DNA from 4 places in the Streptomyces sp. NPDC025784 genome. Region 4 is predicted to be linked to each of the others. Evidence: riboswitches for the same ligand, from Rfam matches in the RefSeq annotation. Region 4 holds a riboswitch; each other region holds the start of a gene.

Region 1 (6,986 bases), on a different contig from region 4:
CGGAGACCCGGTCCACGTCACGGTCCGTCGGACCGCGCCCACTGGCCACCAGGCAGACCCGCTTGGCGCCGCCGGCCAGACCGGCGGCCGCGGCCTGAGAGGCCTCGTCGGGCTTGAGCCAGGTGTACTTGAGGATGTCGGCCTTGGAGCCGAGCCGCTGCGAGCAGTAGGAGCAGTCCTCAGGACACAGGCCGGATTTGAGGTTGACGAGGTAGTTGAGTTTCACCCGTCGGCCGAACCACTGCCGGCGCACCTTGCCGGCCGCGGCCACCACGTCCAGCACGTCGTCGTCGGAGGTGGCCAGTACGGCCAGCGCCTCGTCGCGGGTCGGCAGCTCGCGCCGAAGCCCCTTGTCCACCAGCGTGTTCAGCAGGTCCATGAGGCCCGATCCTTGCTTATGCGACCACTCCCGGCCAAGGAGAGTTTGCACAAGAGAGACGGTTCGACGTGTGGGTATTGCCACACCCTGGCCCGCTGGCCCGGCCGCTAGGGTCTGTGCACTGCCTACAAAACACCCGCCCCTACGGTCCGGAGGACACATGGCGTTCGGCTGGATCGACGAGCAGGCCCGGGCGCGTCGCGCCGCCGGACTTGTCCGCACGCTGCGTCCGCGCCCCGCCGACTCGCCGCTCCTCGACCTCGCGAGCAACGACTACCTCGGACTGGCCCGGCACCCGGAGGTCACCGGGGCGGCGGCGGACGCCGCGCACCGGTGGGGCGGCGGCGCGACCGGCTCCCGCCTCGTGACGGGCACGACCGAACTGCACGGCGAGCTGGAACGCGAACTGGCCGACTTCTGCGGCTTCGAGTCCGCCCTCGTCTTCTCCTCCGGCTACGCGGCCAACCTCGCCGCCGTCACCGCCCTCGCACCGCACGGCTCACTCGTCGTCTCCGACGCGGGCAACCACGCCTCGCTGATCGACGGCTGCCGGCTCGCCCGGGGCACCACACAGGTGGTCGGGCACGCCGACCCCGACGCCGTGCGCAAGGCGCTCGGTGCCCACCAGGGGCCCGCGGTCGTCGTCTCGGACACGGTCTTCTCGGTCGACGGGGACGCCGCTCCGCTGGCCGGACTCGCGGACGCCTGCCGGGAGTACGGGGCCGGACTGGTCGTCGACGACGCGCACGGACTCGGTGTCCTGGGCGACGGCGGCAGGGGTGCGCCGCACGCGGCGGGGCTCGCGGGAGCGCCGGACGTCGTCGTGACGGTCACGCTCTCGAAGTCGTTCGGGAGTCAGGGCGGCGCGGTCCTCGGCCCGGCAGTCGTCATCGACCACATGGTCAACGCGGCACGTACGTTCATCTTCGACACGGGCCTCGCACCCGCCGCGGCCGGAGCCGCTCTGGGGGCTCTGCGGCTGCTGCGCCGGGAGCCGGAACGCGCGCTGCGGGCGCGCGCGGTGGCGACGGTGCTGCACACCCGGCTGACGGCCGAGGGTCTCGAAGCCGTACGGCCGGACGCCGCCGTCGTCTCCGTGCGCGCGCCGTCCCCCGAACGAGCGGTGCGCTGGGCGGCCGACTGCCGTGAGGCGGGACTCGCCGTCGGGTGCTTCCGTCCCCCGTCCGTGCCCGACGGCATCTCACGGCTGAGGCTGACCGCTCGCGCGGACCTCACCGAGGAGCAGATCGAGCACGCCGTGAGCGTGATCAGCCGGACGCGGTGATCGAGGTGTGCGGGTACGGGGTCAGCCCAGTCCGCTGATGAAGCCCTCCCAGGCGGCGGGGGCGAACAGCAGGGCGGGTCCTGTCGTGTTCTTGGAGTCGCGCACGGCCACCAGTCCGGACCAGGGGCCCGGGCCGGGTCGTGCCGTCTCGACGCAATTGTTCATTCCCGTGCTGCGGCTGCTGCGCAGCCACCGTGCGTCGTGGAGTGAGGTACTGGAAGGTACGTTCCGAGGCAATGCAGACATGGTGCCTCCTTACGCGCCGTCAGCTATCCCGGCGATGTAGTCCAACGATTCCTCGGGCGAAAGGGCGTGGAACTGAAGAGCGTCGAAGGCCTCGCTGTAGGCCTGAAGGTCTTCTTTCCGCTCGAGGTAGAGGCTACTCGTCAAGTGGTCGAGAACAACCACATCCAGATCAGTTGTGTTCGGAAATGAGAAGATAACGAAAGGCCCGGTGACGCCGATGTGCGCTCCGGCGGTGAACGGCAGTACCTGAAGCCGCACTTGGGGCAGTGCCGCGGCGTCGCACAACCGCCGCAACTGGTGCGCCATCACCTCGGGTCCGCCGACCTCGCGCCGTAACACCGCTTCGTCCAGGACGGCGTTCAGCTCCAGCGGCGGACACGAGCGCAGCACGTCCTGCCGGGCGAGGCGCACCTCGACGAGCGCGTCGAGCTTGCAGTCCTCCAGCCCGTCGACGGCGGCCCGCGTCACGGCGCGTGCGTACTCGGGCGTCTGGAGGAGCCCGGGTACGACGGACGTCTCCAGCGTCCGCATCCCGCGCGCCTGCGACTCCAGACTGATGAAGTCCCGGTACGCCGGCGGCAGCACCCCGCGGTACGCGTGCCACCAGTGATGTCTGCCGTCGTCCTCGGAGCCCGCCAACACGGTGAGCAGGTCGCGCAGTTCGGGGTCCTCGACCGCGTAGACGTCCAGCAGACGCGTCACGTCCGTGGGCTTCACCCCGCTGGTCCCGGTCTCGATCCGGCTCACCTTCGACTGGTGCCAGCCCAGGAGCCGAGCGGCCTCACCGCTCGTGAGACCCGCGCCGGCGCGCAGCGCGCGCAGTTCGGCACCGAGCTTGCGGCGGCGTACCGCGGGACCGTGCTGCATGGCCGTACTCCTTACTCCTTCCGAGCCGCCCAAATACGCTCTGCGGTCGCAGAGTTCACCGCTTCGAGCGACAGATATATGCATAACTTGGTGGATCGCACCCGTGACCGGCCCGGTAATGGCAGTCTGGCGCGAAGCACCAGTCCGGGACCGTACTCGAACCATCCGCTCCGTGTCGGACTCCGGTCCCGTGGGAAAGGGACGACGTCGCCATGGCAGATCACCAGGAAGCATCCGTCACCCTGCCGAGCGATCCCGCCTCGGTCTCCGCGGCCCGCAGGTTCGTCGCCGACGTACTCGTCGAATGGGGTCTGCCGTGCGACTCCGAAGTCGCCGACACCGTACGGCTCATCGTCTCCGAACTCGCCACCAACGCAGTCCAGCACACCTTCGGGCAGTCGCCCACCTTCACCGTCGACGTCCGGCTGGAACGGGACGAACAGCTCCGTCTCGGAGTCACCGACAGCCACCCGCGTTTCCCCAAGAGGCTTCCGGCGGCCGTCCAACAGGACAACGGACGCGGCATGGTGATCATCCGTTGGCTGACCGCCGAGTGCGGCGGCAGACTCACCGTCCGGCCCACCCGGGAGGGCGGCAAGACCATCTCGATCGAACTGCCCTGGACGGCACGGGTCCAGCCGGTGGTGGCCGGGGGTCCGCAAGAGCCCTGAGCGACGGCTCAGTTGTCCGGGCGGTGGCGGCCGGCCCGTTCGAAGGTGCCGCGCAGCAGCGCACGGAACGCGTCGGCGGCGGGCGACGTCTCGTCGGTCCGGTGGACGACCGAAATCGTACGGCGCAGATCTCCCGGCTCCAGCAGGCGCGTCCCCACCGGAGTCGCCGCTGTCCTGGCGACCATCTCCGGTACGACCGCGACCCCGAGTCCGGCGCTCACCAGGGCGCACACGAGCGCGTAGACCGGAGTCTCGACCAGCACCGCGGGGGTGGCCCCCGCGCGGGCGAGTGCCGCCTCCACGCCCTGCCGGGGCGGATGATTCGGAGCCATGCTGATCAGCGGCTGACCCGCGAGCTCGGCGAGCGGGAGCCGGGCCGAGCCGCCCGCCAGGATGTGCCCGGGGGCGGTCACCAGCACCAGCTCCTCGACCAGCACCGGTTCCAGACTCACGGACGACGGGACGGCGACGGGGGCCGCAGGCTCGTAGGTGTGTGTCAGAGCCAGGTCGACCTCGCCCGCCGCGACGGCCGCGACACCGGCGGGCGGCTCGTAGTCGGCGACCGCGAGCTCCACGTCCGGGTAGGTCCGGCGGAAGGCGCTCAGCACGGGCGGCAGCAGATGGATGCCCGCCGTCTGGAAGGTGCCGAGCCGCAGTGTGCCGCCGGACAGGCCGGCCAGGTGCGCCAGCTCGTGCCGGGCCCGCTCCATCTCGTCGAGCACCCGGCGCGCCCGCGTCACCAGCAGCTCGCCGGCGCCCGTCAGCCGCGTCCCGCGATGGGACCGGACGAGGAGCGTCGCGCCCGCCTCGCGCTCCAGCTTCGCCAGCTGCTGGGAGAGCGCGGGCGGGGTGTAGCCGAGCCGTTCGGCGGCCCGGGTGATCGACCCCGCCTCGGCGACCGCGACCAGCGCCGCGAGCCGCCTCGGGTCGTACATCGGACCACCCCGGATCTCGCCACGACCGCGCCGGTCTTAACGAATGCTTAAGACCGACCCAGAATATTCGACATACCTGCTGAAGGCCCGGCACAGGCAACCTGGGGTCCATGGACGCTCAGCTCATCGCCTTCACAGCGGTCGCCGCGGGCATGGTCGCCGTGCCGGGTGCGGACTTCACCGTCGTGGTGCGCAACGGCCTGGTCTCGCGCCGGGCCGGCCTCGCCAGCGCGCTCGGCATCGTCGGCGGACTGCTCCTGCACACGGCGCTCGCCGTCGCCGGGGTCGCCGCGGTGCTCACCGCCGTGCCGGCGCTCTTCCGGGCACTGCAACTGCTCGGCGGTGTCTACGTGCTCCGGCTCGGGGCGCGGACGCTGCGGTCGCTGGGGCGGTCGCGCGAAGAAGTCGTGGAGGCGACCGGGGGCGGCGCGCGTCCGTTGCGGCAGGGCTTCGTCACCAACGCGCTCAACCCGAAGGCCCCGATCACGTTTCTCAGCCTGCTGCCGCAGTTCGTGCCGGCGGGCAGTCCCGCGATGCCGCGGACCCTGCTGCTGGCACTGATCGTGGTGGTCCTGGGCCTGGTGTGGTTCCCGGCGGTGGCGCTCCTCGTGGACCGGCTCGGGCGGTGGCTGCGCGCACCGCGTGCCGCACGGGCCGTGGAGGCGGTCACCGGCACGGCACTGACGGTGCTCGGTCTGGTCCTCGTCCTGGAGCCCCTGAGGAGCTGAGCGCCCGCCTCACCGGCCGGGGCGGCGCCGCCGATCGCCTCGGCGGGACGCCGAGCGGGTCCTCGCGGTCTCCAGTCGCACGCCCTTCGGCGGCGGCGGCCTCGCGCCGCCGCCACCGAAGGGTGGATCAGCTCACCCGTCCGTACCAGACGCTCCTCGTCCAGATCTTCTGCAGCTTCACGACGTCCCCGGTCTTCGGGGAGTGCCAGATCTTTCCCTTCCCGGCGTAGATGCCGACGTGGTACACGCTCCGGCCCGAGTGGAAGAACACCAGGTCTCCGGCCTTGCGGTGCGAGGCCGAGATGTGGTGGGTCTTGTTGTACTGCGCCGCGGCCGTTCGAGGGAGCCTCTTGCCCGCCTTCTTGAACGAGTACAGGGTCAGCCCGGAGCAGTCGAAGCGACGCGGTCCGGCGGCCCCCCACTTGTAGGGGGCGCCCTTCTTGGATGCCGCGACCTGGAGTGCCTTCGTCGCCACGGTGGCCGCCTCGGCGTCGGGAGCCGCGCCCGGCACCACCAGGCTGCCGCCGACGGCGGCGATCGTCAGAGCCGAGGCCGTACCGGCCCGGGTCCACAGCGACGGGACACGATTGAGCGCAGTCATGCGCAACCCTTCGTCAGCCGCCTGTGAAGGATGACCTGTCGGATTCGGGCTGGCGAAGTAGCCCGGCCGCGTACTGCGGCTTCACCCCAAGGACCGCCCGGATCTCTCCGGCGGCCCGTCGTGCTGGGTCCTCCACTCCTGCCGATCCACTTCTGTCGACCGGACATCCGGGCGGCGGCAGGACTCGGCGTCCGCCCGGACCGCCCCGCCGCTGTGGCGGGGGCTTGTCGTCGCAAGGGATCTTCACGCATGAGAGTCGGAAATGCCGAGCGGAACCGGTGATTTGTGGCGTTACTCACCACTCACCCGTTCGGGTGGACACTCCTTTGTTCGGGCGGGTGTTGAGGTGCGCGACGACGCCCGTACCTGCAACGGAACGTCAAATTCAGGCTCATGACCACGCGTGTTGCGCAACTCGGGGACGTCGTACAAAGGACCCGCAGATACTCCAACGGGGGGTAATCCTTCTGGCCCGTTTGAAACCCGGGCCGGACGTCCCGCCCGTCGGCGTGCGTCGCGGCCCGGGCGTGCGTACCGGACGCGTGTCAACTTCCGGAGCAGGGGGGCACGGTGACCCGGGACGCGCGCCGCTCGCCGTCGAGCACGCGCAGTGCCTGCGCGAGCGTCGGGGCATGCACCTCGCTCTCGCCGCGCTGGTGCATCAGGGTCAGCGCGTCACGCAGCGCGGTCGCCTTGACCACCAGTGCCTGAGCGGCCCTCAGGCCTCGGTAGGTGTCGCCGGGGCGGGCCGGGTTGATGCGGCCGAGCAGGTCGACGACGTCGAGGTAGCGGTCGATCAACTCGGCCTCGGCGCGGGTGAGCGCGGGCAGCGGGGGCAGTTCCGGTGGGAGCATCGGCCGGTCACCTCCCGCCGGACGTGCTGTGCGAGCTCTTGCGGCTCGGGATGATCCGGTCGATCAGTCCGTACGCCACCGCCGCCGGTGCGTCGAGGATCTTGTCGCGTTCGATGTCGGCGGCGACCTGCTCCGGGCTCTGGCCCGTGTGCCGGACGAGCATCTCCTCCAGCAGTCCGCGGGTGCGGATCAACTCCTCTGCCTGGATGGCCAGATCGCTCGCCTGGCCCTGGACCGGTTCGGGCAACGACGGCTGGTGGATGAGGACACGGGCACCCGGGAGGGCGAACCGCTTGCCCGGTGTGCCGCCGGCGAGCAGGACGGCCGCGGCCGACGCGGCCTGTCCGAGGCAGGTCGTCTCCACGTCGCAGGTGACGAACTGCATCGTGTCGTAGATCGCGGTCATCGCGCTGAACGAAC
Region 2 (6,986 bases), on a different contig from region 4:
GGAGACCGGGCAGCGCCAGCCCTCGCTCCCGATGCTGCTCGCGCTCGCCCGCGTCTACGGTACGACGGTTTCCGAGCTCCTCGGCGAGACGGTCGCCGAGCGGCACGCGATCGTGCGCGCCGCCGACATGGAGCCGACACCGGCCGGCGGCTGGACGTACTGGCAGGCCGGGGCCCCGGGCCGCGGCATGCAGGCCCTGCGGGTGCACGTCCCGCACGGCTCGCAGGGCGACATCGTGCGCGTCCACCCCGGCGAGGAGTGGCTGTACGTCCTCACCGGGCGACTGAGACTGCGACTCGGGGACACCGCGCACACGCTCGGGCCGGGGGACAGCGCGCACTTCGACTCGCTCACCCCGCACCGCATCGCCGCCGCCGACCCCGGCGGGGCCGAGATCCTCTTCGTACACACCTTGCTGCAGAGTCCGACCGCCGCGCTGTGCCTCGGCCCGGTGGCGGGACACCTCACCCCGGGAGAGCCGTCATGACCGAACCCACACCGCCCAGGCCCCGCAAGTCCATGGAGGAGAAGTTCCCCCGTGCGCTGTGGGTGCGGCTGATCATCTACGTCGCTGTCGGCCACCTCTTCGCGGCCTTCATCTATCTGCTCTTCACGCTGGGCGCGCAGAGCCAGTAGACGTGCCGGGCCGGAGGGCCGGCCCGGGGCCGCGTCAGTCCAGCAGGCGCTCGCGCAGGCGGTCCCGCACCTGCGGGGTGACCCGCAGCGCCTGCTCCAGGTAGGTGTCGACGCCGCCCCAGGTCTCCTCGATCGTCTCGAAGGCCGCCGTGAGGTACTCGGCGCGCGCGTCGAACAGCGGGCTGAGCAGCTCCATGACCTCCGGGGAGTACGCGGAGGGGGAGGAACTGCTGCGGTGCACCTTGTAGCGGCGGTGCTTGGCGTTCGACTCCAGGTAGTCGGCGACGATCGCGTCGCGCTCGACACCGAGGGCGAGGAGCGTCACGGCTATGGACAGGCCCGCGCGGTCCTTGCCCGCCGCGCAGTGCATCAGCGCGGGCACGCTGTCCTCGGCCAGCGCGTGCAGCACCTGGGAGTGCTCTGTCGTGCGCTCCTTGATGATCGTGCGGTAGGAGACGACCATCCGGTTCGCGGCCTTGCCGTCCGAGAGGATCGCGCGCAGCTGGTCGAGGTCGCCGTCACGGACCATCTTCCAGAACTCGGCGCCGTCGGCCGGGTCGGTGAGCGGAAGGTTCACGTTCCGCACGCCCGGGAGGTCGACGTCGGGGCCCTCCAGCTTCTGGTCCGAGGCGTTACGGAAGTCGAAGATCGTGTGCAGGCCCAGTGAGGAGAGGAAGGTGGCGTCCTTCTCGGTCGCGTGCGCGAGGTGGCCGCTGCGGAACAGCCGACCCTGTTTCACCCGCCGGCCGTCGACGGTGGGCAGGCCGCCCACGTCCCGGAAGTTGCGCACTCCGGCCAGCTCGGGCTCGGTCGACGGGACCTGCTGCGTCACGTGAACTCCTCACATTCGGCCGCCGGCGCCGCCAGGTCCTGCCCGGTGGCGTGTGTCGACGGGTTGCGCTCTCGACCATACGACATGGGTTCCTGAGGCAATGAGTTGTCCACAGGCGTTGCCCGCGGGGCACGGCCGCCGGGAACATGTCGGTGTCTGACCGTGGCCGTTCGGATCCGTGGGGGACTGATGATCGAGACCGGCGCGGACGGTCGCACCTGGCTGCTCTCGGGGCCGACGAGCAGCTACGCGGTGCGGCTCACCGACCTCGACGAACTGCTCCACCTGCACTGGGGCCCGCGGATCTCGCTCGCCGACGCCGAGTCGCTGGCCGCGCTGCCCGCACCGCCGTACCGGCCCTTCGAGTCGCTGCTCGACGGCCGTGAGGAGTACCCGGTCGAGGGCGGGCCCCGCTTCGTGCGCCCCGCCCTCTCCGTGCGGACCGAGGAACGCCGGGGGACCGAGTGGCGGTTCGAGGGGGCCGGTGACACAGGTCACGGGCACGGAGACGACGAGCTGGCCCTGTGCTTCGCGGACTCCGGGCTCCGCATCACGCTGCACTACCGCATGCGCGGCGACGTGATCGAGCGCTGGGCCGCCCTGGACAACGACGGACCTCCCGTGGAGCTGCTGCGCGCCGACTCGGCGACCTGGACGCTGCCCGAGCGCGACGGCTGGCGGCTGTCCCAGCTGCACGGCCGGTGGGCGGCCGAGTCCCGGCTGGTGCGCTCCCCCCTCACCTACGGGGAGAAGGTCATCGGCAGTCGGCGCGGCCACACCGGGCACCAGCACCTGCCCTGGGTCGCGCTGGACACCGAGGCCACCGAGGAGAGCGGCGAGGTGTACGGATGCGCTCTCGGCTGGTCGGGGTCCTGGCGGATCGCCGTGGCGCAGCTGCCCGACGCCCGGGTGCAGATCACCGGCGGCGCGGGGTACGACGACTCGGGGCTGCTGCGCCTGGAGGCGGGGGAGTCCTTCACCACCCCGGTCTTCGCCGGACTCTGGAGCGCCGGCGGATTCGGCGGGGCGAGCCGGACCTGGCACGCCTACCAGCGGGAGCACGTCGTCCCGGACGCCGGCCGGGACCGTCCGGTGCTCTTCAATTCCTGGGAGGCCACCACCTTCGACATCGCCGAGGACCAGCAGATGGCGCTGGCGCGGCGGGCCGCGGAGATCGGTGTCGAGCTGTTCGTGGTCGACGACGGCTGGTTCGGCGCGCGCACCGGCGACCGGGCCGGGCTCGGCGACTGGACGCCCAACCCGGACCGTTTCCCCGCGGGGCTCAAGCCGCTCGCCGACCATGTCCACGCGCTCGGCATGGAGTTCGGGATCTGGGTGGAACCGGAGATGGTCAATCCGGACAGCGAGCTGTACCGCGCGCATCCGGACTGGGTCCAGTTCCAATCGGGGCGGACCAGGACGGAGTACCGCCATCAGCTCGTCCTCAACCTGGCCCGCCCGGACGTCCAGGAGTATTTGTGGGAGCAGCTCGACCGGCTGCTCTCCGGCGCGCCGGTCGACTATGTGAAGTGGGATTTCAACCGCTGCTTCACGGACGCGGGCTGGCCCGGCGAGCCCTATCCGCAGAAGCTGTGGGTCGAGCACGTGCGGGCCCTGTACGCCCTCCTCGACCGGCTGCGGGCCGCGCACCCCGGTGTCTCCTTCGAGTCCTGCTCCGGCGGTGGCGGCAGGATCGACCTCGGCATCATGGCCCGTACGGACCAGGTGTGGACGTCGGACAACACCGACCCGCTCGACCGGCTCGCCATCCAGTACGGCATCAGTCAGATCCATCCCGCACGGATCATGGCCGCCTGGGTCACCGACAGCCCGAACACCCAGCTCAACGGCCGGGTGAGCACCCTGCGTCCGCGGTTCGTGAGCGCGATGGCGGGGGTGCTCGGCATCGGCGGGGACCTGTCCGCGTGGAGCGAGGAGGAGCTCGCCGAGGCGCGGGAATGGATCGGCCTCTACAAGGAGATCCGCCCCGTCGTGCAGCGCGGGGACCTCTACCGTCTCCGCCCTCCGGAGGGCGGCCTGAGCGCCGTGCAGTACGTCCACGGCGACGAGACGGTGGTGCTCGCCTGGCTCCAGGCCCAGCGGTACGGCGAGCCGGCCGCTCCGCTCCGACTGCGCGGACTCGACGCGACACAAGGGTACGAATGCCGTGAAACGGGCGAAATCCATCGAGGTGCCGTGCTGCTGCACCACGGACTGCGGACGGGCCTGCGGGGAGACCTCGATGCCGTAGTCATCCGACTGTGTCGCATATGACCGTTCTGTCGAAATCAGGACCTTCGTTCCAACTGGCCCTGGATTGGGGAGCCGTGCGCTGGGTCGCGTGAGCAGCGTCATATTCGTGACGATGCGTCGCAGCCGGCTTTTCGCAACGCGCCCGTGTCCACGGGCTTGTTGGGCCGGGCAAAAGATCATCTCTTCACGGAGTGTGACGGGCATTTCCGACATGGATCAAGAAAGGTGGGCGCGCGAAAAAATCACCTGCTTGTGGCCGCGCTCTCGTCTCGCTTACGTTCGCCCTCACTCCGGACGGACGCCCAATCCTGCCGCCGGCCGGAATCCGCACACAGACCCGCACGCGGCAGGAGCGGGGGACCCAAGGTTCCATGCCTGTTCCGGTCTCCGGAACGGCTAGGGGTACAGCCACGCACACGCGTGGCCGGGCATCTCCAGCCCGCACCCGACAGCTCACCTCGCAGGCGCCGGAGAGGAACTCGTCATGCCCGCGAAGGGTAAGCACCGCCGTCCCAAGTCCCCCCGCTTCGCCCGCTCGATCGCCGTTGCCGGAACCGGTGGCGCCGCACTCGCGCTGCCCCTGCTGGGCGCCACGGGCGCCCATGCCGCGACCCCCGCCGCCGCCGCGCAGAAGGCGGAAAAGGTCGTGACCGCCGCTCCCGTCGCGGCGAAGAAGGTCGCCGGTACCAAGACCTACCGCGTCGAGGCCGGCGACTATCTCGCGAAGATCGCCGCCGAGCAGAGCGTCCGCGGTGGCTGGAAGAAGCTGTACTCCGACAACCGCTCGGCCATCGGCGGCGACCCGGCGCTGATCCACCCGGGTCTGAAGCTGGCGATCGGCGCGAAGGCCGTGTCCGCCGGGGCCACCCAGTCGTCCGCCCCGGCCGCGAAGACCGAGGGCGCCCCGGCCGCGAAGACCGCCGGCGCCCCGGCGCCCCAGGCCGCCGCGAAGAGCTCCTCCGGCTACACGCTGCCGGTCGCGGGCGGCAGAGTCGGCACCTCCTACAAGGTGGCGGGCAGCATGTGGTCCAGCGGCTACCACACCGGCGTCGACTTCGTGGTCCCGACCGGCACCACCATCAAGTCCATCGCCGCCGGAACCGTCGTCTCCGCCGGCTGGGGCGGCGCCTACGGCAATCAGGTCGTCATCCAGCACGCCGACGGCAAGTACTCCCAGTACGCCCACATGTCGGCCCTGTCCGTGTCCGCGGGCCAGGCCGTGACCCCCGGCCAGCAGGTCGGCCTCTCCGGCGCGACGGGCAACGTCACCGGACCGCACCTGCACTTCGAGATCCGCACCACGCCGAACTACGGCTCCGACGTGGACCCGGTCGCCTACCTGCGCTCGCACGGTGTCGCCGTCGGCTGACACCTCCCGCAGTCCCCGGCGCCCGCCGCTTCCTGCCACGGACGCCGGGTCCCGCTCCTGACGGCGGGACCCGACGTCCACGAGGCAGGACCGCCTCCGAAGGCCGGACCCCCGATCCCCGGGGTCCGGCCTTCGGTGCGTCGGCACGTCAATACGGCGCCACCGGTGCCGGATTGCGGTCCTCCACGTGCGGACTCGGTCAACGCTCCTGATCAGGGCCCTATTCCGGATTGACCAATACTTGACGAGTGTCTTATCTCACCATCCGTCAACCCTTCCTTACGGTCGCGTAGCTCACATCGAAAGGTGAATCATGGCCCGACGTGGCAGACGATTCGAAGAGTGACAACAGATCAGTGATCGGGTCGTACGTGGCGGTGGGGGACAGCTTCACCGAGGGCGTCGGCGACCCCGGTCCGGACGGGGCCTTCGTGGGCTGGGCCGACCGTTTCGCGGTGCTCCTCGCGGACCGGCGCGCCGAGGGCGACTTCAACTACACCAATCTCGCCGTGCGCGGGAAACTGCTCGACCAGATCGTCGCGGACCAGCTCGGGCGCGCCAAGGAACTCGCCCCGGACCTGGTCTCCTTCTGTGCGGGCGGCAACGACATCATCCGGCCCGGCACCGACCCCGACGAGGTCGCGGAGCGCTTCGAGCGCGCGATCGCCGACCTCACCTCCGCCGTCGGCACCGTCATGGTGACCACCGGCTTCGACACCCGTGGCGTGCCCGTGCTCAAGCACCTGCGCGGCAAGATCGCCACGTACAACGGACACGTGCGGGCCATCGCGGACCGCTACGGCTGCCCCGTGCTCGACCTCTGGTCCCTGAAGACGGTTCAGGACCGCCGTGCCTGGGACGGCGACCGGCTGCACCTCTCGCCCGAGGGGCACACCCGGGTGGCGCTCCGCGCCGGTCAGGTCCTCGGTCTCGACGTGCCGGCCGACCCGGACCAGCCCTGGCCGCCGCTGCCGCCCCGCGGCACGCTCGAAGTGCGGCGCGACGACATCCACTGGGCGCGCGAGTACCTGGTCCCGTGGATCGGGCGCCGGCTGCGCGGCGAGTCGTCGGGTGACCATGTGGCCGCCAAGGGCTCCCTCTCCCCGGACGACATCAAGATGCGCATAGAGGCGGTCGCCTGAGCCGCACCGACGCCGGCGGAGTCCGCCGACGGTGGCTCGACCAGTGAGGTGACAGCGCGGGAGTGGCGTGGGGCGGAGCGCGGCACGCGGTGCCGGGATGACCGCGAACCGCCCCCGGGTCCCGAGGGGCGGGGCCCGAAGGAGACCTCGATGCCCGCCGGGACGCGGGCCGCATCCAGTCCGTCGTCTTCGAGGTGGCCGACCCCGCCCCGCTGCACACCGCCGCCCGTGAGGCCGCGCACGAGAAGGCACTGCAGTACGCGCGCCTGGGCGGCCACCGGCTCGGCCGACTGGTGTCCCTCACCGAGGACGGCGGCGGCGAGTCCCGTCCGGTACCGATCGCGGCGGCGGCCTTCGACCAGGGCGGGGCGGTGCCGGTCGCGCCCGGAGAGATCCGGGACACGATCACGGTCACGGCGGTGTACGAACTCGGCTGAGCCGACGCCGAGGACGGCTGCGGCTGCGACACCGCCGCCGGCGCGTTCAAGGGGCAGTCGTACGCCGAGGCGGGGCGTGCACCGTCGACCGCTCGCGGGCGGGGCTCAGCGCACCGCCGCCACCAACGCGGCCCGCTCCAGGCCCAGTTCGCGTGCAAGGGCCTCGTCCACCCACTCGTGGGTGCGCGCCCGTGACACCGCGCCCGCGTACGCCGTCATCTGGACGGCAAGACCGTCCAGCAGCGCGGTGAGCCGCAGGGCCGCGCCGGTGGGGTCCGGGCAGTGGAACTCGCCCGCGGCCACGCCTTCCGCGATCA
Region 3 (6,986 bases), on a different contig from region 4:
TTCCGGGACTGGGCGGGCATGATGATCCGGCACGGCGGGGGTCCGAGGGGCGGGGTGGCGCGGTCCGTCAAGAAGATGCGTGGCTATCTGGCCGACCTCATCCACCGCAAGCGGGAGGCGCTGCCCGAGCACCCCGCACCCGGCGAGGACCTCATCTCCGGGCTCATCCGCGCCTCCGACCACGGCGAGCACCTCACCGAGAACGAGGCCGCGGCGATGGCGTTCATCCTGCTCTTCGCGGGATTCGAGACGACGGTCAACCTCATCGGCAACGGCACCTACGCCCTCCTCACCCACCCCGGGCAGCGGGCCCGCCTCCAGACCTCCCTCGCCGCGGGGGAGCGGGGACTGCTGGAGACCGGGGTCGAGGAACTCCTGCGCTACGACGGGCCGGTCGAGCTCGCCACCTGGCGGTTCGCCACGGAGCCCGTGCGGATCGGCGGGCAGGACATCGCGCCCGGCGATCCCGTCCTCGTCGTCCTGGCGGCTGCGGACCGTGACCCCGCACGGTTCGAACAGCCGGACACGCTCGACCTGTCCCGGCGTGACAACCAACACCTCGGGTACGGCCACGGCCTTCACTACTGTCTCGGCGCGCCGCTCGCCCGTCTGGAGGGGCAGACCGCGCTCGCCACGCTCCTCACCCGCCTGCCCGATCTGCAACTCGCGGGGGATCCGGCCGATTTGCGCTGGCGCGGTGGCCTCATTATGCGTGGATTGCGCACACTTCCGGTGGAGTTCACGCCGATCAGGTAGGCATGCCGCGGAACGACGTCCCGATGGGTGTCGGGTGACGGTCCGTCACATCTGTGATCTTCACGTGATCTGCGCTGCATCGACTTGTGACAAGCGTTCGAGTGCGGATACGTTCACCCAGCAACGCGGCCCATCTGTCGCTGTAGCCGCTGTAGTCACCTGCTGTCACGCGAAAGGCTTCCGCATGCTCTCCGGGAACGGCCGTCACCGTCGCCCCCGTCAGGCCCCGGCTCTCATCGTCGCCGCTGGAGTGACCGGTTCGGCCATCGCGATCCCGCTGCTCGGCGCCACCAGCGCGAGCGCCGCCGACGGCACCACGTGGGACCGGGTCGCGGAGTGCGAGAGCGGCGGCGCCTGGAGCGCCGACAACGGCAACGGCTACTACGGCGGCCTGCAGTTGACCCAGGACAACTGGGAGAGGTACGGCGGTCTCGCCTACGCCGCGAGCGCCGACCAGGCCAGCCGCTCGCAGCAGATAGCGGTCGCCGAGAAGGTCCTCGACGGCGAGGGGCTCACCGCCTGGCCGACCTGCGGGCCGCTCTCCGGGCTCAGCAGGAACTCCGCTGACGTCGAGGTCGACACGGGCCTGGGCAACGGCTCCTCGAACGAGGGCGGCTCTTCGGACTCGTCCGATTCGTCCTCTTCAACTGATTCTTCCGACTCCTCTCTCTCGTCCGGTTCGTCCTCCCTGACCGACACCTCGCGCGAGGGCGGGAACTCCACCAAGTCCGACACCTCGTCGGACGGGGACTCCCAGGACTCGGACCGCTCGGACCAGGCGACGCCGAAGAGCGATGAATCGGACAAGTCTGGCCGGAATGACGAGTCTTCGGAGGTGTCCGAGGGCGGCACGGCCGGAGCCGGCCGCCATCGCGGCGACAGCGCCGACGAGGATGCGACGCAGGGCGCGGGTGACGCCCGCGAGGACGGCACTCCGGGGCGGCACGCCTCCCGCGGCTCGGGCCCCTCGCGTGAATCCGCCGACGGTTCCTACACCGTGCGCAACGGCGACAGCCTCTCGACGATCGCCGACGCCCTCGACCTGCCGGGCGGATGGTCCGGGCTGTACGACGCGAACAAGAAGACGGTCGGCGCCGACCCTGACCTCATCCTCCCCGGTCAGAGCCTTGCAGTTGATGCCGAATCGGGCGAAAAGTAGCGGGAGTTCGCGTCACGGTTCGCCGTGGAATGTCCGGTTTGGTGCGAGTGAGAGATGAGTCTCAGAGGCCCTGATCGTCTTTGGAATTCCGTCGACCGCATGCCTACGGTCGTGATCGCTCGCCACAGCGGGCCCCGACGGTCGCAACGCCGAATCCTGCCGACGGCCGTACGGGAACAGCCGACGCGTCAAGCGCCGTGGGCAGGAGCGGGGGACCCAAGGTAAGTGCCGCGACCGGTTGTTGGACCGGGAGCGGCTAGGGGTGGAGCCGAGCGCTGGAGCGCACGGCCGGGCACTCACCCGCCCGAACCCGACAGCTCACCTCGCAGGCGTCGGTGAGGGGATCCTCCATGCTGTTTTCCGACAAGGGCAAGCACCGTCGTCCGTCCAAGGCCGCACGTGTCGCCGCCCTCGCCGGTGTCACCGGTGTCGCCATCGCCGCTCCGCTGATGGCCGCCGGCAACGCCTCCGCCGCCACCGCGTCCGAGTGGGACGCCGTCGCCCAGTGCGAGGCCGGCGGCAACTGGGCCATCAACACCGGCAACGGCTACTACGGCGGCCTGCAGTTCGCGGCCTCCACCTGGGCCGCGTACGGCGGCACCGCCTACGCCTCCACCGCCGACAAGGCCTCCAAGGCCCAGCAGATAGCCATCGGCGAGAAGGTCCTCGCCGCGCAGGGCAAGGGCGCCTGGCCGACCTGCGGTACGGGCCTGTCGAGCGCCACGTACAACGGCGGCACCGCGGACTCCGCGTCGAGCACCACCACCCGTACGACGGAGCAGCCCGCCTCGCGTTCGGCCGAGCGCCCGGCCGCCGAGAAGACCGTCACCACCCCGACCGGCGAGAGGGTCAAGAAGGGTGACGGCGAGTACAAGGTCGTCAAGGGCGACACCCTCAGCTCCATCGCCGAGAAGAAGCACGTCAAGGGTGGCTGGCAGCAGCTGTTCAAGCTGAACAAGGACATCGTCGACGACGCCGACTTCATCTTCCCGGGCCAGCAGCTGCACCTCGGCTGACCGGCCCTCGCGCGGCGGCCGCGCCCCCCCACCGTCCTCCGTGCGTCCGTCCGCGTCCGCAGCCCCCACCTGCGTCCGCGCCCCCACCGGCCGTGTGCGGTCCGGACCGGCGTCCACGCCGTCCGGTCCGGCCCCACACCGCCGGCCGCGGCCCGGCAGCGGTCCTCGAAAGGCCTCAGCCGGTTCATGGCTCTCCCCTGGAGAAGGTCTCCACACTGGAGGCCTGGTGAGGGTCACCCCCGTCCCCACGGGCTCCCCGCCCCGGCACGTGTTCCCCCGCACGCGCCGGGGCGGGGCTTTTCGTGCGGGGCGGTATTCATGTACGGGGCAGGTTTTTGTTCCGTTCGGAAACAATTTACGCTCGGTTCTGCTCAAGGGGTGGTCGTCAGGCTGGCCGATCCCCCCGAGGCGGTTAGGCTCATGTCGCGAAGCCGTCCCAGGCTCCGCGCCGTGCCGGGCCCGGTGTCCGGCGTACCCGCGTCACATCCCAGAAGGAGATGCTCGTGCCGTCCATCGACGTCGTCGTAGCCCGGGAAATCCTGGACTCCCGAGGCAACCCCACGGTCGAGGTCGAGGTCGGCCTCGACGACGGCAGCACCGGTCGTGCCGCCGTCCCGTCCGGCGCCTCCACCGGTGCCTTCGAGGCCATCGAGCTCCGCGACGGTGACCCCAACCGCTACCAGGGCAAGGGTGTCGAGAAGGCCGTCCTCGCCGTCATCGAGCAGATCGGCCCGGAGCTCGTCGGCTACGACGCCACCGAGCAGCGCCTGATCGACCAGGCGATGTTCGACCTGGACGCCACCGACAACAAGGGCTCGCTCGGCGCCAACGCCATCCTCGGCGTCTCGCTCGCCGTCGCGCACGCCGCCTCCGAGGCGTCCGACCTCCCCCTCTTCCGCTACCTGGGCGGCCCGAACGCGCACCTGCTGCCCGTTCCGATGATGAACATCCTGAACGGCGGCTCGCACGCCGACTCCAACGTGGACATCCAGGAGTTCATGATCGCCCCGATCGGCGCGGAGTCCTTCTCCGAGGCCCTGCGCTGGGGTGCCGAGGTCTACCACACCCTCAAGAAGGTGCTGAAGACCAAGGGCCTGTCCACCGGCCTCGGCGACGAGGGCGGCTTCGCCCCGAACCTGGAGTCGAACCGTGCCGCGCTCGACCTCATCCTCGAGGCCATCAAGCAGGCCGGTTACATCCCCGGCGAGCAGATCGCGCTCGCGCTCGACGTCGCCGCGTCCGAGTTCTACAAGGACGGCAAGTACGAGTTCGAGGGCAAGTCCCGCTCGGCCGCCGAGATGACCGAGTACTACGAGGAGCTCGTCTCCGCGTACCCGCTGGTCTCCATCGAGGACCCGCTGTACGAGGACGACTGGGCCGGCTGGAACGTCATCACCGAGAAGCTGGGCGACAAGGTCCAGATCGTCGGCGACGACCTCTTCGTCACCAACCCGGAGCGCCTGGCCCGCGGCATCGAGGAGGGCTCCGCCAACGCCCTGCTCGTCAAGGTCAACCAGATCGGCTCGCTGACCGAGACCCTGGACGCCGTCGAGATGGCCCAGCGCAACGGCTTCAAGTGCATGATGTCCCACCGCTCCGGCGAGACCGAGGACGTCACGATCGCCGACCTCGCGGTCGCCGTGAACTGCGGTCAGATCAAGACCGGTGCCCCGGCCCGCTCGGACCGCGTCGCCAAGTACAACCAGCTGCTGCGCATCGAGGAGATCCTCGACGACGCCGCGGTGTACGCCGGCCGCAGCGCCTTCCCCCGCTTCAAGGGCTGAGTCGCACTGGCTTAGGAAGCGTCGTACGTACGTCCCCGTACTCGGTCCCGTACCGTGTGCGGGGACGTACGCACGTGACGGGCCGGCGGACGCGCAAGCACCGGGGAGGCGGGATACATGGCCGTGAAGGACCGGGACCGGTTCTCCACCGCGACCAGGCTGCGGCTGCTCGGCGAGCAGACGGCGGCCCGGGTGTACCGCTCGCAGACGAAGCGGCAGGCCCGTCGTTCCCGGCTGACCGGCCGCGCCGCGCTGCTCGCCCTCGTCCTGTGCTCCCTGATCGTCGCGCTCGCGTACCCGATGAGGCAGTACGTCTCCCAGCGCGCCGAGATCGCCGACGTGGAGCGCCGGCGGGAGCAGGCCCGCCAGCGGGTCGAGCAGCTGCGTGACCTCAAGGCGCGCTGGCAGGACGACGCGTACGCCGAACAGCGGATCCGGGACCGGCTGCACTACGTGATGCCCGGCGAGACCGGCTACATCGTCGTCGACCCGGACGCGGCGAAGCAGTCCCGCGCCGACCGGAGGGCTGCACCGCGCCCCTGGTACGCCAACGTCTGGGACGGCGTGGACAAGTCCGACGCCGCCGACAAGTGAACTGACCAGAAAGACATGTGACACACGGCATGGAAACGCCACCGCCGCCCACCCCGCGCACCGAACCGACCGACGCGGACGTCGAGGCCTTCAAGCAGCAGCTCGGCCGGCCGCCGCGCGGACTGCGCGCGATCGCGCACCGGTGCCCGTGCGGGCAGCCGGACGTCGTCGAGACGGCGCCGCGTCTTCCCGACGGGACACCGTTCCCCACGACGTACTACCTCACGTGCCCGCGGGCCGCGTCCGCCATCGGGACGCTGGAGGCCAACGGGGTCATGAAGGAGATGACCGAACGGCTGGCGACCGACCCGGAGCTGGCCGCCGCGTACCGTGCCGCGCACGAGGACTACATCGCGCGCCGCGACTCCATCGAGGTGCTGGAGGGCTTCCCCAGTGCGGGCGGCATGCCCGACCGGGTGAAGTGCCTCCACGTGCTGGTGGCGCACTCGCTGGCCGCCGGGCCGGGTGTGAACCCCCTCGGGGACGAAGCGATCGCCATGCTCCCGGAGTGGTGGAGCAAGGGGGCCTGTGTGGTCCTGCCGGACGGGGACCAGGACTGACTTGCCGCGAGTGACGGGAGCGGCCGCCTTCGGGCCGCCGCTCCGCGTCCGCGCACCTTTCGCCCCGGGACCCTGCCCCGGGCCCGCCCCCGCGCACCGGGGGACCGCCCCTCGGGGAGGAGCCGGGCCGGGACGGCCGGCGGCGGGGACGATCACGACAGGAGACCAGAGACCATGACCAGGGTCGCCGCCATCGACTGCGGCACCAACTCCATCAGGCTGCTCGTCGCCGACGCGGACCCGCGGACCGGTGAACTCGTCGAGCTGGACCGCCGGATGACGATCGTGCGGCTCGGACAAGGCGTCGACCGCACCGGACGGCTCGCCCCGGAGGCGCTGGAGCGGACCTTCGCGGCCTGCCGGGACTACGCGGCGCTCATCAAGGAGCTCGGCGCGCAGCGCCTGCGCTTCGTGGCGACCTCGGCCTCCCGGGACGCCGAGAACCGGGACGAGTTCGTACGCGGGGTGCTGGACATCCTCGGGGTCGAGCCGGAGGTCATCAGCGGGGACCAGGAGGCGGAGTTCTCCTTCACCGGGGCGACCAAGGAGCTGACGGGACGCGACGACCTCGCCCGGCCCTTCCTCGTCGTGGACATCGGCGGCGGCTCCACCGAGCTGGTGGTGGGCGAGGAGCACGTGCGCGCGGCCCGCTCGGTGGACATCGGCTGCGTACGCATGACGGAGCGGCACCTCGTGCACGAGGGCGCCGTCAGCGATCCGCCGACGCCCGCCCAGGTCGAGGCGATCCGCGCCGACATCGAGGCCGCGCTGGACCTCGCGGAGCGCACGGTGCCCCTGCGCGAGGCGCACACGCTCGTCGGGCTGGCCGGATCGGTGACCACGGTGTCGGCGATCGCCCAGAACCTCCCCGAGTACGACTCCGCGGCGATCCACCACTCCCGGGTCTCCTACGACAAGGTCCGCGAGATCACCGAGTGGCTGCTCGCCTCCACCCACGCCGAGCGGGCCGCGATCCCCTCGATGCACCCGGGCCGTGTGGACGTCATCGCCTCGGGGGCCCTCGTCCTGCTCTCGATCATGGAGCGGATCGGCGCCCGGGAGGTCGTGGTGAGCGAGCACGACATCCTCGACGGCATTGCCTGGAGTGTGGCCGGGG
Region 4 (6,986 bases):
AACCGTCCGCACGCAGTGGAACAGCGCGTACGGGAACATGATGATCGTCACCGCGAAGGACGGCACGGAGACGTGGTACTGCCACCTCTCCACGTACAAGGTCGCCTCCGGCACCGCCGTGAAGGCCGGCGACCAGATCGCCTTCTCCGGGAACTCCGGCAACTCGACCGGTCCGCACCTGCACTTCGAGGTCCGTCCGGCCGGCGGTTCGGCGATCGACCCGCTGCCGTGGCTGCGCAGCCACGGACTGGACCCGACGTAACGTCCCCGGGCCCACGCCACTGTCCCGGCCCCACAACACCCTTGTCCCGGGCCCACCTTCGCTCTCACGAGCCCCGGCCCGCTTCCCCGAGGCGCGGCCACGACGCCGTACGCCGGCGTAGCCGCTCTCTCTCGGGTGTCCCGACCGGGACCGCGGGCCTGTCGAGCGACAGGCCCCTCGGGCTCCGGGCTACAGCTTCTCCACCGGCGCGTACCGCAGCAGCAGCCGCTTCGGCTTCGCCTCGCCGAAGTCGATCGTCGCCTCGGCGTTCGCGCCCGTCCCCTTCACACCGACGACGGTGCCGAGGCCGAACTGGTCGTGCGTGACCCGGTCCCCGACGGCCAGCGAGACCACCGGCTTCTCCGAGATCCCACGCCGCGTCGCGAACCCGGACGCGCCCGAGGCCGCGGACCGCGAACGCGAGGACGACAGCGAGGCGGCGATCCCCGACGCCGGACCGGAGGACACGGGAGCCGTCGCTCCGGTGCGCTTCCAGTCCAGATGGGTGGCCGGGATCTCCTCCAGGAACCGGGACGGCGGGTTGTACGAGGGCTGGCCCCATGCGCTGCGCATCGACGACCGCGTGAGGTAGAGCCGCTCCCGCGCGCGCGTGATGCCGACGTAGGCCAGGCGCCGCTCCTCCTCCAGCTCCTTGACCTGTCCCAGTGCGCGCATGTGCGGGAAGACGCCGTCCTCCATGCCGGTCAGGAAGACCACGGGGAATTCGAGGCCCTTGGCGGTGTGCAGGGTCATCAGGGTGATGACGCCGTTGCCGTCCTCCTCGTCCGGGATCTGGTCGGAGTCGGCGACGAGCGCGACCCGCTCCAGGAACTCGGAGAGGCCTCCCGCGGCCTCGCCCTCGCCGGACTCCTGCTCGAACTCCAGGGCCACGGCGGCGAGTTCCTGGAGGTTCTCGATCCGGGTCTCGTCCTGCGGGTCGGTCGAGGCCTGCAACTCGGCGAGGTAGCCGGTGCGTTCGAGGACCGCCTCCAGGACGGTGGCCGGGCCTGCGCCCGACTCGACGATCGTCCTGAGATCCTCCATCAGCGTGTTGAACCGCTTGACCGCGTTCGTCGAGCGGGCCGCCATCCCGTACGCCTCGTCCACGCGGCGCAGCGCCTGCGGGAAGCTGATCTTCTCGCGCTGCGACAGCGCGTCGATCATCGCTTCGGCGCGCTCGCCGATGCCGCGCTTGGGAACGTTCAGGATGCGGCGCAGCGGGACCGAGTCCTCGGGGTTGGACAGCACCCTGAGGTACGCGAGGACGTCCCGGACCTCCTTGCGCTCGTAGAAGCGGACGCCGCCGACGACCTTGTAGGGCAGGCCGACGCGGATGAAGACCTCTTCGAAGACACGGGACTGCGCGTTGGTGCGGTAGAAGACGGCGACGTCGCCCGCCTTGGCCTCGCCCGCATCGGTGAGACGGTCTATCTCGTCGGCGACGAACTGGGCCTCGTCGTGCTCCGTGTCGGCCACGTAGCCGGTGATGTTGGAACCGGCGCCCGCGTTGGTCCACAGGTTCTTCGGGCGCCGTGATTCGTTGCGCTCGATGACGGCGTTGGCCGCGGAGAGGATCGTCTGGGTGGAGCGGTAGTTCTGTTCGAGCAGGATCGTCGTCGCGTCCGTGTAGTCCTCCTCGAACTGGAGGATGTTGCGGATGGTCGCGCCGCGGAAGGCGTAGATCGACTGGTCGGCGTCACCCACGACGCACAGCTCGCCGGGGTCGCTGTCGGCCGGCCCCACCAGCTCCCTGACCAGGGCGTACTGCGCGTGGTTGGTGTCCTGGTACTCGTCGACCATGACGTGGCGGAAGCGGCGGCGGTAGTGCTCGGCGACGTCCGGGAAGGCGCGCAGCAGATTGACCGTCGTCATGATCAGGTCGTCGAAGTCGAGCGCGTTGGCCTCGCGGAGGCGCGACTGGTAGAGCGCGTAGGCCTGGGCGAGGGTCTTCTCGAAGCCGTCGGCGGCCTGGTTCGCGAAGTCCTCCTCGTCGATCAGCTCGTTCTTCAGGTTCGAGATCTTGGCGCTGAAGGACTTCGGCGGGAAGCGCTTGGGGTCGAGGTCCAGGTCGCGGCAGACCAGGGCCATCAGACGCTTGCTGTCGGCGGCGTCGTAGATCGAGAAGGACGACGTGAAGCCGAGCTTCTTGCTCTCGCGGCGCAGGATGCGGACGCAGGCGCTGTGGAAGGTCATCACCCACATCGCGTTGGCGCGCGGGCCGACGAGCTGCTCGACGCGCTCCTTCATCTCGCCCGCGGCCTTGTTCGTGAAGGTGATCGCGAGGATCTGGCCGGGGTGGACGTGCCGCTCGGCCAGCAGATGGGCGATCCGGTGGGTGAGCACGCGGGTCTTGCCCGAGCCCGCGCCGGCCACGATGAGCAGTGGGGAGCCGGAGTGGACGACGGCGGCGCGCTGATTCTCGTTCAGCCCGTCGAGCAGCGTCGCCGGGTCGACGGCAGGGCGGTGCGCGCCGTCGCGGTAGTACGCGTCCCGGGCCGGGGGCAGGTCGAAGCGGCCGCCGAACAGGTCGTCCGGAATGGGCTCCGGCGCCTCGTCCTCGGGCGGCGGCGGGGGCTCTTCCTCGTGGGCCCCGGAGGGCTTGAGGTCCGCCAGGAAGCTGTCGTCAAAGAGGCTGCTCATCGCTCTCCGAGTCTAGGCCGCCCCACCGACAACCGGCCGCCGCCCCGGAAAGTCCGCCCCGATCGGGGTGCCCGTCCGTCTCCGCGGTGCCCCAGGGAAGCCGATGATCTTCCCGGGCCGGCCTCCGCGAGCCCGGCCCCTCCCCGGCCCGCTCCCGGGCCCGCCGGCCCCATTCCCCGCCCGCGCCCGGCTCGTGAGTCCCTCGCGCCGCCCGCGTGGCTCCGTCAGCCCCGTGCACCGCCCACCTGGACTCCGCGAGTCCCGTGCGCTGCCCGGCCCCGGCCCGCGAAGGCCCCTCCCCGCCGCCTCCACCGTGACTGACATCACCTTCAGAACCCTCGCGGTGCGTGCTGCCCCCCTACCGAGAGCCCCTTCGCCTCCGTCACCCTCCAGAGCCTCCGGGCCACGATCGGTGAGAGCGACGCTTTTCATGGCCAAGGTCACGAAAATGTATCGGGCATATCGCACATCAACCTTCACAGCAGCCACACGAATTGGCTAGCGTGCCGCACAGGCCGCTCGACCCCCACCGGCGAACGTCGCCGGGCCGTGCGGCCTCCGCCGAATTCGGCCTGCCCTCGCGGCGGCCGGAACCGGGGACCCACCGACCTTGGGGTGAATCGGTCCAACTGCCTTGTGGGGCAAGGACCGTAGGGCAAACCTTCCGGATGCACCCGCCCGAACCCGACAGCTAACTCGGTAGGCGGATGACGGAAGGAGTCGCCTCTCTTGGCGTCGCACCGCAAATGGCGTCCCGCGGGTTCGCGTATGGCAGGCATACGTACCCCCGCTCTCGCGACGGCCGCCCTCACCTCCGTGGCCCTGCTCTCCCAGACGGCGAACGCGTCCCCCTCCGCCGAGCCCAAGCCGAGCCTCGAAGAAGTCGAGAAGAAGGTCAACGACCTCTACCACCAGGCCGAGACGGCCACCGAGAAGTACAACGCGACGAGGGAGAAGACGGCCAAGCAGCAGGAGCGCGTCGACGCCCTGCGCGACGACGTCGCCAAGCGCACCGAGAAGCTCAACTCGGCGCGTGAGGAACTGGGTTCGTTCGCGGCCGCGCAGTACCGCACCGGGGCCGCCGCTCCCGACACCGCGACCCTCCTGCTCGCCGACGACCCGCAGGACTACTTCGACCAGACCCAGCTGATGAACCGTCTCACCACCCGCCAGAAGGCGGCCGTAGACGACTACATCACCGAGCAGGCCGCCACCACGAAGAAGCGCACGGAGGCCGCCAAGAGCCTGGAGACGCTGTCCTCCTCGCAGGACGCGCTCAAGAAGTCCAAGGCTGACGTCCAGAGCAAGCTCACCGAGGCGCGTGACCTGCTCTCGAAGCTGACCGCGGAGGAGAAGGCCCGGCTCGCCGCGATCGAGAAGAAGAAGCAGGAGGAGGCCGCGCGCAAGGCGGCGGAACTGGCGAAACAGCAGGCCGCGGCCGAGGCTGCGCAGAAGGCGGCCGCGCAGGAGTCGTCGTCCGGCGACACCAGCACGGGCTCCACCGGCTCCACCGGCTCCACCGGCTCGACGACCACGGGCTCGTCGTCCACGGCGAAGGCGGACAAGGCGGTCGCCTTCGCCCGCACCCAGATCGGCAAGCCGTACGTGTGGGGCGCCACCGGACCGGACTCGTACGACTGCTCGGGCCTCACGCAGGCCGCCTGGAAGGCCGCCGGGGTCTCGCTCCCGCGCGTCACCTACGACCAGGTGAACGCGGGCACGACCGTCTCCCTCTCCGACGCGCAGCCGGGTGACCTGGTGTTCTTCTACGACGACATCAGCCACGTCGGCCTCTACATCGGCAACGGCATGATGATCCACGCGCCGAAGCCGGGCGCGTACGTGCGCGAGGAGTCGATCTACTACGACGGCACGTCGGCGATCCACAGCGTGGTGCGCCCGGCGTAGGCCGTCCCGCGGACGGCGCTCCGTGGCGGGCACACGCGCGTGGGGCCTATCGGGCGCCCCGCGCGCGTGCCCCACGGGCAACGCGCCCGTCGGTCCATAGCATCGTCCGCATGCCAGCCTTCTCCCAGCTCCGGGCCTGGTGGGCGGAGCACCCGCCCGCCGCCGGTGCCGCCGTGATGGCCACGGGCATCGTCTCGGTCGGGCTGTACATGGCCGACCACGAGACGCTGTCCCGTGTCGCGCTGGTCCTGGCCTGCGTAGCCTGGGTCGGGCTCGCCGCGGACTTCGTCCTGCGGCTGCTGCGGGAACGGCCGCGCTGGGTGGGAGAGGCATACACGCCGGCCGGGCTCACCGCCGTCGCGGCCACCACCGTGCTCGGGACACGCCTGACCGCCCTGGGACGGCAGGTCGCCGCCGAGGCCCTGCTCGCCCTGTCGGCCGTGCTCTGGCCCGTGCTGCTGTGGTGCGTCGTACGGCACTGGAAGCACCGGATGCCGGGAGGCGTGTTCCTCGTCTGCGTGGCCACGCAGGGGCTCGCCGTGCTGGCCGCCACGCTCGCCGCGGCCGTCGGCCCGGAGTGGCTCGCGCATGCCGCGCTGGTGCTGTTCTGGCTCGGTCTCGCGCTGTACGGGGTGGCGTACGCGCACTTCGACATCCGCGAGGTGGCGTGGGGGGCCGGGGACCAGTGGGTGGCGGGCGGCGCGCTCGCCATCTCGGCACTGGCCGGGGCCAAGCTCGTCGCGGCCCACCACGTGAACCCGTACCTGTGGAACGACGACGACCAGAGCGTCCTGCGCACCGTGACCGTCGCCGTGCTGATCCTCGCGGTCGTCTGGTACTGCGTCCTCGTCGTCTCGGAGCTGATCTGGCAGCGCCCGCGCTACGACGTACGACGCTGGGCGACGGTCTTCCCGATGGGGATGACCGCGGTGGCCACCCTGACCGTGTCGTCCGCGCTCGGCCACCCCTGGCTCAGGGGATGGGGGGACGCGCTGCTGTGGATCGCGGTGGCGGCGTGGCTGGCCGCCGCGGTGGGCGCCGCCCGGTCCGCGGCGGCGTTCGAGCGGGTGTGAGCGGACGGCCGACGCCCCTCTGCCGCGCCCAGGCCTTCGCCACGCCCGGGCACCCTGCCCTGCCGGGGCCGCCGCGCGCTCAGGTCCAGAGGACGGCGATGAAGATGTTGGCGGTCGTCAGCAGGCCGACGAGGCCGAAGAGGCGCTTGTCCACCTGCTCGTCGTCCCGCTTCACGTAGACCAGCCCCAGGATCACGATCAGCAGGGCCAGCTTCACGCCGATCTTGATGTTGTCGACCGGGTTGTCGTCGGCCTGGTTGAGGCCGACCAGCACGACACCGGTGACCAGCATGGTCAGCGCGCCGTGCAGCATCGCGGGGACGAAGCGGGCGGTGCCCCGGCCCATCGCCTTCATCTGGGTGAGGAAGCCACCGAGGAGCGAGGCGATGCCGATGATGTGCAGGCCGACGAAGAGATGGATGAGTACGTCCATGAGGCCGGAGCCTAATCGGACGCCTCTGCCCTGCTTGTCACCGGCCCACCCCGTGAACCCCGCAGCACCGGCCCACCCCGTGAACCCCGTAGCACCGGAGCACCGCCGGATGCCCCGGATTCGGCGCTTCGGTCATTGCACCGCGTGAAGTCGGTGACGGCAGGCGGGGATCACGGCCGCATCCGGTCATCGGGCGCTCCAGTCCCGTCAGTTCCGTACATGCTGTTACCGACCCGTCACTCTCAGGTTTAGCGTCCTCCACCAGGTGACCGGCTCCCCATCGCCGTCCGGGCCAGGGACGGCCGTCGGCCACCTCCGCCGAGAAGGTCCGGCGGCGGCTCGTTCCCCCTGTGCGGGCCGCCGCCGGACGCGACACCGCTTGACCGCGATCCCCGGAGCGGTCGTACGGAAGGATGTGGGCCCTCGTGGCAGCGCACCGCAAGCCCAGACAGCGCTCGCTCGGCGGAAACACGGCCCGCACGGCCGCCACCATCGCTCTCGCCGGGGCGGCCACGGCGACCGGCTTCGAGGGGACCGGACATGCCGATCCCCAGCTGTCCCCCGCACAGGTGAAGGCCAAGGTCGACAAGTTGTACGAGGAGGCCGAGGTGGCCACCGAGAAGTACAACGGCGCCAAGGAGAAGGCCGACAAGGCGCAGAGCCGCCTCGA

Evidence for each region. Region 4 has a riboswitch for cyclic di-AMP ahead of ACZ4IF_RS32815 (C40 family peptidase). Riboswitches for the same ligand answer to the same signal wherever they lie in the genome.
Region 1: another riboswitch for cyclic di-AMP. It lies ahead of ACZ4IF_RS23570 (C40 family peptidase); the one in region 4 lies ahead of ACZ4IF_RS32815 (C40 family peptidase).
Region 2: another riboswitch for cyclic di-AMP. It lies ahead of ACZ4IF_RS07320 (peptidoglycan DD-metalloendopeptidase family protein); the one in region 4 lies ahead of ACZ4IF_RS32815 (C40 family peptidase).
Region 3: another riboswitch for cyclic di-AMP. It lies ahead of ACZ4IF_RS32255 (transglycosylase family protein); the one in region 4 lies ahead of ACZ4IF_RS32815 (C40 family peptidase).

Annotation. Positions count from the first base shown of each region.
Region 1 is NZ_JBVHMN010000010.1:243,212-250,197, reverse strand. It holds gene bioB (biotin synthase BioB) at 1-379, opposite strand, end outside; gene ACZ4IF_RS23600 (8-amino-7-oxononanoate synthase) at 540-1,664, shown strand; gene ACZ4IF_RS23595 (DUF397 domain-containing protein) at 1,686-1,910, opposite strand; gene ACZ4IF_RS23590 (helix-turn-helix domain-containing protein) at 1,920-2,777, opposite strand; gene ACZ4IF_RS23585 (ATP-binding protein) at 2,990-3,448, shown strand; gene ACZ4IF_RS23580 (LysR family transcriptional regulator) at 3,457-4,383, opposite strand; gene ACZ4IF_RS23575 (LysE family translocator) at 4,494-5,111, shown strand; gene ACZ4IF_RS23570 (C40 family peptidase) at 5,239-5,712, opposite strand; cyclic di-AMP (ydaO/yuaA leader) riboswitch at 5,716-5,880, opposite strand; gene ACZ4IF_RS23565 (hypothetical protein) at 6,258-6,566, opposite strand; gene ACZ4IF_RS23560 (ATP-dependent Clp protease proteolytic subunit) at 6,574-6,986, opposite strand, start outside.
Region 2 is NZ_JBVHMN010000002.1:277,396-284,381, reverse strand. It holds gene ACZ4IF_RS07340 (helix-turn-helix domain-containing protein) at 1-487, shown strand, start outside; gene ACZ4IF_RS07335 (DUF6126 family protein) at 520-636, shown strand; gene ACZ4IF_RS07330 (tyrosine-protein phosphatase) at 671-1,468, opposite strand; gene ACZ4IF_RS07325 (alpha-galactosidase) at 1,658-3,742, shown strand; cyclic di-AMP (ydaO/yuaA leader) riboswitch at 4,028-4,201, shown strand; gene ACZ4IF_RS07320 (peptidoglycan DD-metalloendopeptidase family protein) at 4,206-5,090, shown strand; gene ACZ4IF_RS07315 (SGNH/GDSL hydrolase family protein) at 5,447-6,232, shown strand; gene ACZ4IF_RS07310 (SIMPL domain-containing protein) at 6,406-6,669, shown strand; gene ACZ4IF_RS07305 (TetR/AcrR family transcriptional regulator) at 6,775-6,986, opposite strand, start outside.
Region 3 is NZ_JBVHMN010000017.1:127,966-134,951, forward strand. It holds gene ACZ4IF_RS32245 (cytochrome P450 family protein) at 1-756, shown strand, start outside; gene ACZ4IF_RS32250 (transglycosylase family protein) at 941-1,915, shown strand; cyclic di-AMP (ydaO/yuaA leader) riboswitch at 2,099-2,262, shown strand; gene ACZ4IF_RS32255 (transglycosylase family protein) at 2,266-2,931, shown strand; gene eno (phosphopyruvate hydratase) at 3,429-4,715, shown strand; gene ACZ4IF_RS32265 (FtsB family cell division protein) at 4,833-5,309, shown strand; gene ACZ4IF_RS32270 (DUF501 domain-containing protein) at 5,339-5,869, shown strand; gene ACZ4IF_RS32275 (Ppx/GppA phosphatase family protein) at 6,044-6,986, shown strand, end outside.
Region 4 is NZ_JBVHMN010000018.1:32,025-39,010, forward strand. It holds gene ACZ4IF_RS32805 (M23 family metallopeptidase) at 1-262, shown strand, start outside; gene pcrA (DNA helicase PcrA) at 452-2,902, opposite strand; cyclic di-AMP (ydaO/yuaA leader) riboswitch at 3,452-3,623, shown strand; gene ACZ4IF_RS32815 (C40 family peptidase) at 3,632-4,810, shown strand; gene ACZ4IF_RS32820 (tellurite resistance/C4-dicarboxylate transporter family protein) at 4,921-5,883, shown strand; gene ACZ4IF_RS32825 (hypothetical protein) at 5,963-6,316, opposite strand; gene ACZ4IF_RS32830 (C40 family peptidase) at 6,742-6,986, shown strand, end outside.